Regions from separate parts of the Streptomyces sp. TRD_SC_5 genome, predicted to be linked through region 2. Evidence: riboswitches for the same ligand, from Rfam matches in the RefSeq annotation. Region 2 holds a riboswitch; the other holds the start of a gene.
What was found. Region 2 has a riboswitch for glycine ahead of gcvT (glycine cleavage system aminomethyltransferase GcvT). Riboswitches for the same ligand answer to the same signal wherever they lie in the genome.

Region 1: it holds a riboswitch for glycine, as region 2 does, so the genes downstream of both, gcvP (aminomethyl-transferring glycine dehydrogenase) here and gcvT (glycine cleavage system aminomethyltransferase GcvT) in region 2, are expected to answer to the same signal.

Annotation. Positions count from the first base shown of each region.
Region 1 is NZ_JBWZZS010000001.1:869,372-873,747, reverse strand. It holds gene AC1P0E_RS04120 (DNA polymerase IV) at 1-109, shown strand, start outside; gene AC1P0E_RS04115 (PRC-barrel domain-containing protein) at 37-402, opposite strand; glycine riboswitch at 525-621, shown strand; gene gcvP (aminomethyl-transferring glycine dehydrogenase) at 858-3,743, shown strand; gene AC1P0E_RS04105 (DUF5999 family protein) at 3,865-4,062, opposite strand.
Region 2 is NZ_JBWZZS010000001.1:5,198,133-5,202,508, reverse strand. It holds gene AC1P0E_RS24000 (enhanced serine sensitivity protein SseB) at 1-647, opposite strand, end outside; gene AC1P0E_RS23995 (AAA family ATPase) at 778-1,485, opposite strand; glycine riboswitch at 1,601-1,699, shown strand; glycine riboswitch at 1,700-1,805, shown strand; gene gcvT (glycine cleavage system aminomethyltransferase GcvT) at 1,841-2,956, shown strand; gene gcvH (glycine cleavage system protein GcvH) at 3,015-3,395, shown strand; gene glyA (serine hydroxymethyltransferase) at 3,415-4,376, shown strand, end outside.

The sequences.
Region 1 (4,376 bases), 4.3 Mb from region 2:
CCCGCTGGTGAGGGCGCCGGCGGATCGGGACGGGGATCAGGCGGGGTCGTCGCCGGCCAGCCGCCCGAAGTCGCGGTCGGGCGCGGGAGAGGAGATGTCGAGCCCGTAGTGGTGGTAGAGCTGCAGTTCCTGCTCGGGGGAGAGATGGCGGCCCACGCCGAAGTCGGGGGCGTCCCGGATCAGGGCGCGGTCGTACGGCACGCGGAGGGAGTCGTCGACGACCTTGCTCGGCTCCAGGGGGACGAAGGCGTCCCGGCTGAAGAGGCCGGTGCGTACCGCAGCCCATTCGGGCACACCGGTGGCGTCGTCGAGGTACACCTCGTCCACCGTTCCGATCTTGGTGCCGTTGCGGTCGAATGCCTTGCGGCCGATCAGGCTGCGCGGATCGATGTCGGTCTGCACGGTCCCTCCAACTGATCGCAGCTGCTCCGTAATCCCGTAAAGCATACGAAAGTGCACAACTGTGGACTCGGCCACTCGAGGGATCCACGACGGGCCTCGCTGGTAGGCTGGCCAATGGCTGCTGACCCCGTGCGGGAGAGTCTCCGGTGAACATGCCGGAGGCGCCGAAGGAGCAAATCCTCCCCGGAATCTCTCAGGCACCCGTACCGCACGGACGAGGTCACTCTGGAAAGCAGGGTGGGCGTCGGACGGGCATGTGCTTGATGAAGAGCACAGCACCTGTTGCGGATCCCTTCCTCACCGACGGTGAAAGCCGGAACGACCCTCGACGTCAGCGACGTCCGGACGGTCCTCCGGTGAAGCTCTCAGGTTGAGATGACAGAGGGGGAGGCCGTCCGGGTACCCGTGCCGTGGTGCCCCTCGCAGGTCGCGTCAGACCAGGAGGCCTTCCGCAGATGACCGCAAACCGCATTCCGCTCTCACAGCTTGAGCGTGGCATCCCCTTCGAGCAGCGCCACATCGGGCCCGATGCCGAAGCTCAGGCCAAGATGCTCGCCCAGGTCGGTTACGGCTCGCTCGACGAGCTGACCGCGGCCGCGGTGCCGGACGTCATCAAGAGCGCCGAGGCGCTCGGGCTGCCCGACGGGCGTACCGAGGCCGAAGTGCTGGCCGAGCTGCGTACGCTCGCCGACCGTAACCGGGTGCTCGCCCCGATGATCGGCCTCGGTTACTACGGCACCTTCACGCCGCCGGTGATCCTTCGCAACGTCATGGAGAACCCGGCCTGGTACACGGCGTACACGCCCTACCAGCCGGAGATCTCGCAGGGCCGCCTGGAGGCGCTGCTCAACTTCCAGACGATGGTCGCCGATCTGACCGGTCTGCCGACCTCGGGCGCCTCGCTGCTCGACGAGGGCACCGCCGCAGCCGAGGCGATGTCGCTCGCGCGCCGCGTCGGCAAGGTCAAGAACGGCGTCTTCCTGATCGACTCCGACACGCTGCCGCAGACCGTGGCCGTCATCCAGACGCGCGCGGAGCCGACCGGTGTCGAGGTCGTCGTCGCCGATCTGTCCGACGGCATTCCGGCCGAGGTGGCCGAGCGCGGTGTCTTCGGCGTGCTGCTCCAGTACCCGGGTGCGTCGGGCGCTGTGCGGGACATCAAGGCCGTCATCGAGCAGGCGCACGAGCTCGGGGCCATCGTCACCGTCGCCGCGGATCTGCTGGCGCTGACGCTGCTGACCTCGCCCGGTGAGCTCGGCGCGGACATCGCTGTGGGTACCACCCAGCGCTTCGGTGTGCCGATGGGCTTCGGAGGCCCGCACGCCGGGTTCATGGCCGTACGCGAGAAGTTCGCGCGCAGCCTGCCCGGGCGGCTCGTCGGCGTCTCCGTCGACGCGGACGGCAACAAGGCGTACCGGCTGGCGCTCCAGACGCGTGAGCAGCACATCCGCCGGGAGAAGGCCACCAGCAATATCTGTACGGCGCAGGTGCTGCTTGCCGTGATGGCCGGCATGTACGCCGTCTACCACGGTCCGGACGGGCTGCGCGGCATCGCGCTCCGCACGCACCGGTACGCGACGCTGCTCGCGGAGGGGCTGCGCGCCGGTGGCGTCGAGGTCGTCCACGGCACGTACTTCGACACGCTGACCGTGCGCGTTCCGGGCAAGGCGGCCGATGCTGTCGCCGCTGCCCGTGAGGGCGGGGTCAACCTGTACCAGGTTGACGCCGACCACGTTTCCGTCGCCTGTGACGAGACCACGGCCCGTGCACAGATCTCCGCGGTCTGGGCAGCCTTCGGGGTCGACGCCGACATCGAGGCGCTCGACGCGAAGGTGGCCGACGCGCTTCCCGAGGGGCTGCTGCGGAGTGACGAGGTGCTTACGCACCCCGTCTTCCACCAGCACCGCTCCGAGACCGCGATGCTGCGCTACCTGCGCAAGCTCGCCGACCGCGACTACGCGCTCGACCGCGGCATGATCCCGCTCGGCTCGTGCACGATGAAGCTGAACGCGACCACCGAGATGGAGCCGGTCACCTGGCCCGAATTCGGGGCGGTCCACCCCTTCGCGCCGGTCGAGCAGGCGCAGGGGTACCTGACGCTCATTCACGAGCTGGAGGAGCGCCTGGCCGAGGTCACCGGGTACGACGCGGTGTCCATCCAGCCCAACGCCGGTTCGCAGGGCGAGCTCGCCGGCCTGCTGGCGGTCCGGGCGTACCACCGTGCAAATGGTGACGACCAGCGCACCGTGTGCCTGATTCCGTCGTCGGCCCACGGGACGAACGCGGCGAGCGCCGTGATGGCCGGCATGAAGGTCGTCGTCGTCAAGACCCGCGAGGACGGCGAGGTCGACGTCGAGGACCTGCACGCCAAGATCGAGCAGTACCGCGACGAGCTGTCGGTGCTGATGATCACCTACCCGTCCACCCACGGGGTGTTCGAGGAGCACGTCGCCGACATCTGCGCGACGGTGCACGAGGCGGGCGGCCAGGTGTACGTCGACGGCGCCAACCTCAACGCGCTGGTCGGGCTGGCCAAGCCCGGCAAGTTCGGCGGGGACGTGTCCCACCTGAACCTGCACAAGACGTTCTGCATCCCGCACGGCGGCGGCGGCCCCGGCGTCGGCCCGGTCGGCGTACGGGCACACCTCGCGCCGTACCTGCCGAACCACCCGCTCCAGCCGACGGCCGGTCCCGAGACGGGCGTGGGGCCCATCTCGGCCGCTCCGTGGGGCTCGGCGGGCATTCTGCCGATCTCGTGGGCGTACGTCCGTCTGATGGGCGGCGAGGGGCTCAAGCGGGCGACGCAGGTCGCCGTGCTCGCGGCGAACTACATCGCCAAGCGCCTGGAGCCGCACTACCCCGTGCTCTACACCGGTCCGAACGGTCTGGTGGCGCACGAGGCCATCGTCGACCTGCGGCCGCTGTCGAAGGCGACGGGCGTCAGTGTGGACGACATCGCCAAGCGGCTCATCGACTACGGCTTCCACGCGCCCACCATGTCGTTCCCGGTGGCCGGAACGCTGATGATCGAGCCGACCGAGAGCGAGGACCTGGCCGAGATCGACAGGTTCTGCGACACGATGATCGCTATTCGCGGCGAGATCGAGAAGGTCGCGTCCGGCGAGTGGCCCGCGGACGACAACCCGCTGTGCAACGCGCCGCACACGGCGGCCGCGCTGGGCGGCGAGTGGGAGCACGCGTACAGCCGTGAGGTGGCGGTCTTCCCGGCCGGCGTCTCGGCCGCGGACAAGTACTGGCCGCCGGTGCGCCGGATCGACGGTGCGTTCGGTGACCGTAACCTCGTCTGCTCGTGCCCGCCGCTGGACGAGTACGACAACTGACGGAAGCGACAAGCGTCCCAGGGGCGCGGACATGCGTCGGGGCCGGCCCGGAGGATTCCTCCGGGCCGGCCCCTCGTCGTAGCGGCGAACAGGTGTGTACGCCTGTCGCGGCGGGCAGGCCCTAGGCGGCCCTGACCACGTCGAGTGGGCGGTGCGGAGCGATGATCTGGCCGTCCGGCAGCAGCTCACCGGTGTCCTCGAAGACGAGAACTCCGTTGCACAGCAGGCTCCAGCCCTGCTCCGGGTGGTGCGCCACAAGAAGGGCGGCCTCCCGGTCGGCGGATTCGGCAGTCGGGCAGGCTGGCTGGTGCTGGCACATGGAAGGGTTCTTTCGCTGCGTTGTGGTGAGTGTCCTGCGGCTCGATGCGGTGTTCATGGCCGCCCCCCGTATCAGTCGGTCCGGTCCCAGTGTTGCCCCACGGGCGTCGTTCCGCAGGGATTTCACGGCAGCTCTCCTTACTGATTAATGACGCGTCACTCGTGCGGACGGTTCAGCTCAACCGGGGTGCCTCTTCGGGTGGTTCGGAGTGGCCGATACGGGCTAGTCCGGATGGGGGGCGTGCGAGCGGCACTGTGCCCCGTGGCCGGGACGGGCACGGGGCACAGTTGACGCGCAGGGCACCCGCGAACGCG
Region 2 (4,376 bases):
GCGTCCATCGGAGCGTTGCGGTCGGCGCCCTCCCAGGAGGACAGCTGTACGCCGACGAACAGCGCCGGGGGCCCGCCCTCGATGCTCGCGAGCGCGCGACGGGCGGTCAGCACCACACCGCTCTCCTCGAACTCCCCGGCGGCGGCGGCGAGGAAGTCGACGGGCTCCTCCTGCCAGTCCGGCTCGAAGAGCCGCACCCTGCCTCCACTGGCCGGCCCGTCCAGCGGTGTACGCCCGGCCCGGCAGAGCTCGGCGACGGCGGGCGGCGGCAGCGGCACGCCGACCGCGCCGTCCGGGTTCACCGCGATGCCGAGCTGGGGCGGCAGCCCGCGGGCGAACTCGCGGGCGGGCGCGACGGTGAAGGACATGTGGGGCCCGGCGCAGTGGCGCAACTGCTCCTCGGAGCTGTACACGGGGACGTACGCCTCGCCGTGGATCTGCACGGTGGGCAGGTCGAGGTTCGGGGAGTCGGGCCCGCCGCCGTTCGGCAGCGGCACCCATACCTGGCTGCGCCCCAGCACCTCGACGATGCGGCCGCCGGCGGCGGGGTTGCCGAGCGAGGCGCCGAGTACCTCTTCGAGCTCGTTGCCGGGCCAGCCGTTGCCGCCGTGCGGGTGGGCGGGTATGGGGAAGTCGGGGTAGTCCACGGGTACGACCTTAACGCGGGGCGGGAGGCACCCTGCGGGCTGTCCCTGCGGAGCCGTTCCCCTGCCCGCCTCTGCCCGCTGTGCCATTTCGCGGCTCCGCCGCGCGAGGGCTCCGCCCGGGCCCCGCTCCTCAGACTCCGGAGAAATCGATCACCCCGAGCGCCCCCGCCGCATCCCGGTCCAGCAGCACCGCCGACGCGCACCCCGCCGGCAGCCGGCCCGCCTCCGCGTCCCGTACCAACCGGCCCACCGCCCGCCGGTGCCGGGCGAAGGCATAGCCCGAGACGCCGCGGCCCCGCTCCTCCTGCCCGGCCCGCGCCACATCGGCCGTCACGTCGAGCAGCAGCAGGTGCAGCGCGACCCCCCGGCGGCGGGCGTCGCGCGCCAGCCAGCGCCGCACCCAGGCCTGCGTACCGCAGTCGTGCACCACGACGCCGTCGCCCGAGCGCAGCGCGCGCCACAGCCCGCCGTAGTGCGCCGCGCGCACCAGCGGCCGGTACAGCCCGTACGGCAGCAGCCGCGGCATCCGCGCCTCCCAGCGCTCACGCACGTCCTGCGAGTCGATACGGTGCGCCGCCGTGCTCGCCGTACGCCGGATCAGCGTGCTCTTGCCGCTGCCGGGCAGACCGGACACGACCACCGTGTCCCCGGCCGCGAAGGCCAGTGACCGCGGGCTGCGCCCCGCGCGCCCGCGCAGATCGCGCACGGTCGGCGCGGGCCGCCGGGCGGCCGCCCTGACCGGTGCCGGAACCGGCACCGCCACGCCCTGCTGGTCGGGCACCGCACGGTGCGCGGCGCCCGTGGTCGACGCGTACACACCTGACTGCTGGAACGTCATCGTCTTCCCCCTGTCGGGTGTCCCCCACCCTTGCCCAAGAAGTGTAAAGAAAAGGTAATGCGTCACAAGTCCATTTCCGTGCAATGATGTGCGCGCCAACTGCATACCGGCCGCTTGAATCCGCGCGGGAGAGTCCGAAGGCACTCTGTGTCCAGGACGCCGAAGGAGCAAGTTCCTCCCTTGAATCTCTCAGGCCCCGTACCGCGCGGGCGAGGCAGATCTGAAAAGCGGGCCGCTTCGTCGCGGCTCCACCCAAGGTGCAAGCCGAGACAGTCACTCTCTCGGTGAACCTCTCAGGTTCCGATGACAGATGGGGAGGATTGTCCTCGCCTGTCATGCCCTGGGAGCCCCACACATGAGCAATGTCCCCCGTCACACCGCACTCGACGCGCTGCATCGTTCGCTGGGCGCGACCATGACCGACTTCGCGGGCTGGGACATGCCGCTGCGGTACGCCAGCGAGCGCGACGAGCACAACGCCGTACGTACCCGCGCCGGCCTCTTCGACCTCTCCCACATGGGCGAGATCACGGTCACCGGCGCGCAGGCCGTGGACGCCCTCGACTACGCGCTCGTCGGCAACATCGGCACGGTCGGCATCGGGCGCGCCCGCTACACGATGATCTGCCAGGAGGACGGCGGGATCCTCGACGACCTGATCGTCTACCGCCTGGCCGAAACCGAGTACATGGTCGTCGCCAACGCCGGCAACGCCCAGATCGTCCTCGACGCCATCACCGAGCGCGCCGCCGCCTTCGACGCCGCCGTACGGGACGACCGTGACGCGTACGCCCTGATCGCCGTCCAGGGCCCCGAGTCCCCCGGGATTCTGAAGTCCGTCACGGACGCCGACCTGGACGGTCTGAAGTACTACGCCGGCCTCCCCGGCACCGTCTCCGGCGTCCCCGCCCTCATCGCCCGTACCGGCTACACCGGTGAGGACGGCTTCGAGCTGTTCGTCGCCCCGGCCGACGCCGAGCAGCTGTGGCAGGCACTGACCGAAGCGGGCAAGGACGCCGGCCTCGTCCCCGCAGGCCTCTCCTGCCGCGACACCCTGCGCCTGGAAGCGGGCATGCCGCTGTACGGGCACGAGCTGACCACCTCGCTCACCCCGTTCGACGCGGGCCTCGGCCGGGTCGTGAAGTTCGAGAAGGAGGGCGACTTCGTCGGCCGCGCCGCCCTCGAAGCCGCCGCCGAGCGCGCCGAGACCGCGCCGCCGCGCAAGCTGGTCGGCCTGATCGCCGAGGGCCGCCGCGTCCCGCGCGCGGGTTTCCCTGTAGTGGCGGACGGCAAGGTCATCGGCGAGGTCACCTCCGGCGCCCCGTCCCCGACGCTGGGCAAGCCGATCGCCATGGCGTACGTCGATGCCGCGCACGCGGCGCCGGGCACGCCCGGTATCGGCGTAGACATCCGCGGTACGCATGAGCCGTACGAGGTCGTCGCGCTGCCCTTCTACAAGCGCCAGAAGTGACCCCCCGCACAACCTCCCCGTTCACCAGCACTCCCCCGCGTACAGGAGAATTCAGGTCATGAGCAACCCCCAGCAGCTGCGTTACAGCAAGGAGCACGAGTGGCTGTCGACCGCCGAGGACGGCGTCGCGACGGTCGGCATCACGGAGTTCGCGGCCAACGCGCTCGGTGACGTCGTCTTCGCCCAGCTCCCGGAGGTCGGCGACACGGTGACGGCGGGCGAGTCCTGCGGCGAGCTGGAGTCGACCAAGTCGGTCAGCGACCTGTACTCCCCGGTGACCGGCGAGATCGTCGAGGCCAACCAGGACGTCGTGGACGACCCGTCGCTGGTGAACTCCGCCCCCTTCGAGGGCGGCTGGCTCTTCAAGGTGCGCGTCACGGACGAGCCGGGCGACCTGCTCTCCGCCGCTGAGTACGACGCCTTCTCCTCCGGCAACTAACACCTCGAACGGGACCGTGATGACGCTTCTCAACACTCCCCTGCACGAGCTCGACCCGGACGTCGCCGCCGCCGTCGACGCCGAGCTGCTCCGCCAGCAGTCCACCCTCGAAATGATCGCCTCGGAGAACTTCGCTCCGGTCGCGGTCATGGAGGCCCAGGGCTCCGTACTCACCAACAAGTACGCCGAGGGCTACCCCGGCCGCCGCTACTACGGCGGTTGCGAGCACGTCGACGTGGTCGAGCAGATCGCGATCGACCGCATCAAGGCGCTCTTCGGCGCCGAGCACGCGAACGTACAGCCCCACTCGGGCGCCCAGGCCAACGCGGCCGCGATGTTCGCGCTGATCAAGCCCGGCGACACGATCATGGGCCTGAACCTCGCGCACGGCGGTCACCTGACCCACGGCATGAAGATCAACTTCTCCGGCAAGCTCTACAACGTGGTCGCGTACCACGTGGACGACGCCACCGGCGAGGTCGACATGGCCGAGGTCGAGCGCCTCGCCAAGGAGTCGAAGCCGAAGCTGATCGTGGCCGGCTGGTCGGCGTACCCGCGTCAGCTGGACTTCGCCGCCTTCCGCCGCATCGCGGACGAGGTCGGCGCGTACCTGATGGTCGACATGGCGCACTTCGCCGGTCTGGTCGCCGCGGGCCTGCACCCCAACCCGGTGCCGCACGCCCATGTCGTCACCACGACCACGCACAAGACGCTCGGCGGCCCGCGCGGTGGAGTCATCCTGTCGACCCAGGAGCTCGCCAAGAAGATCAACTCGGCGGTCTTCCCGGGTCAGCAGGGCGGCCCGCTGGAGCACGTCATCGCGGCGAAGGCGGTCTCCTTCAAGGTGGCGGCTTCCGAGGAGTTCAAGGAGCGCCAGCAGCGCACCCTGGACGGCGCCCGCATTCTGGCCGAGCGCCTGGTGCAGCCCGACGTCACCGAGCACGGCGTGTCCGTCCTCACCGGCGGCACCGACGTCCACCT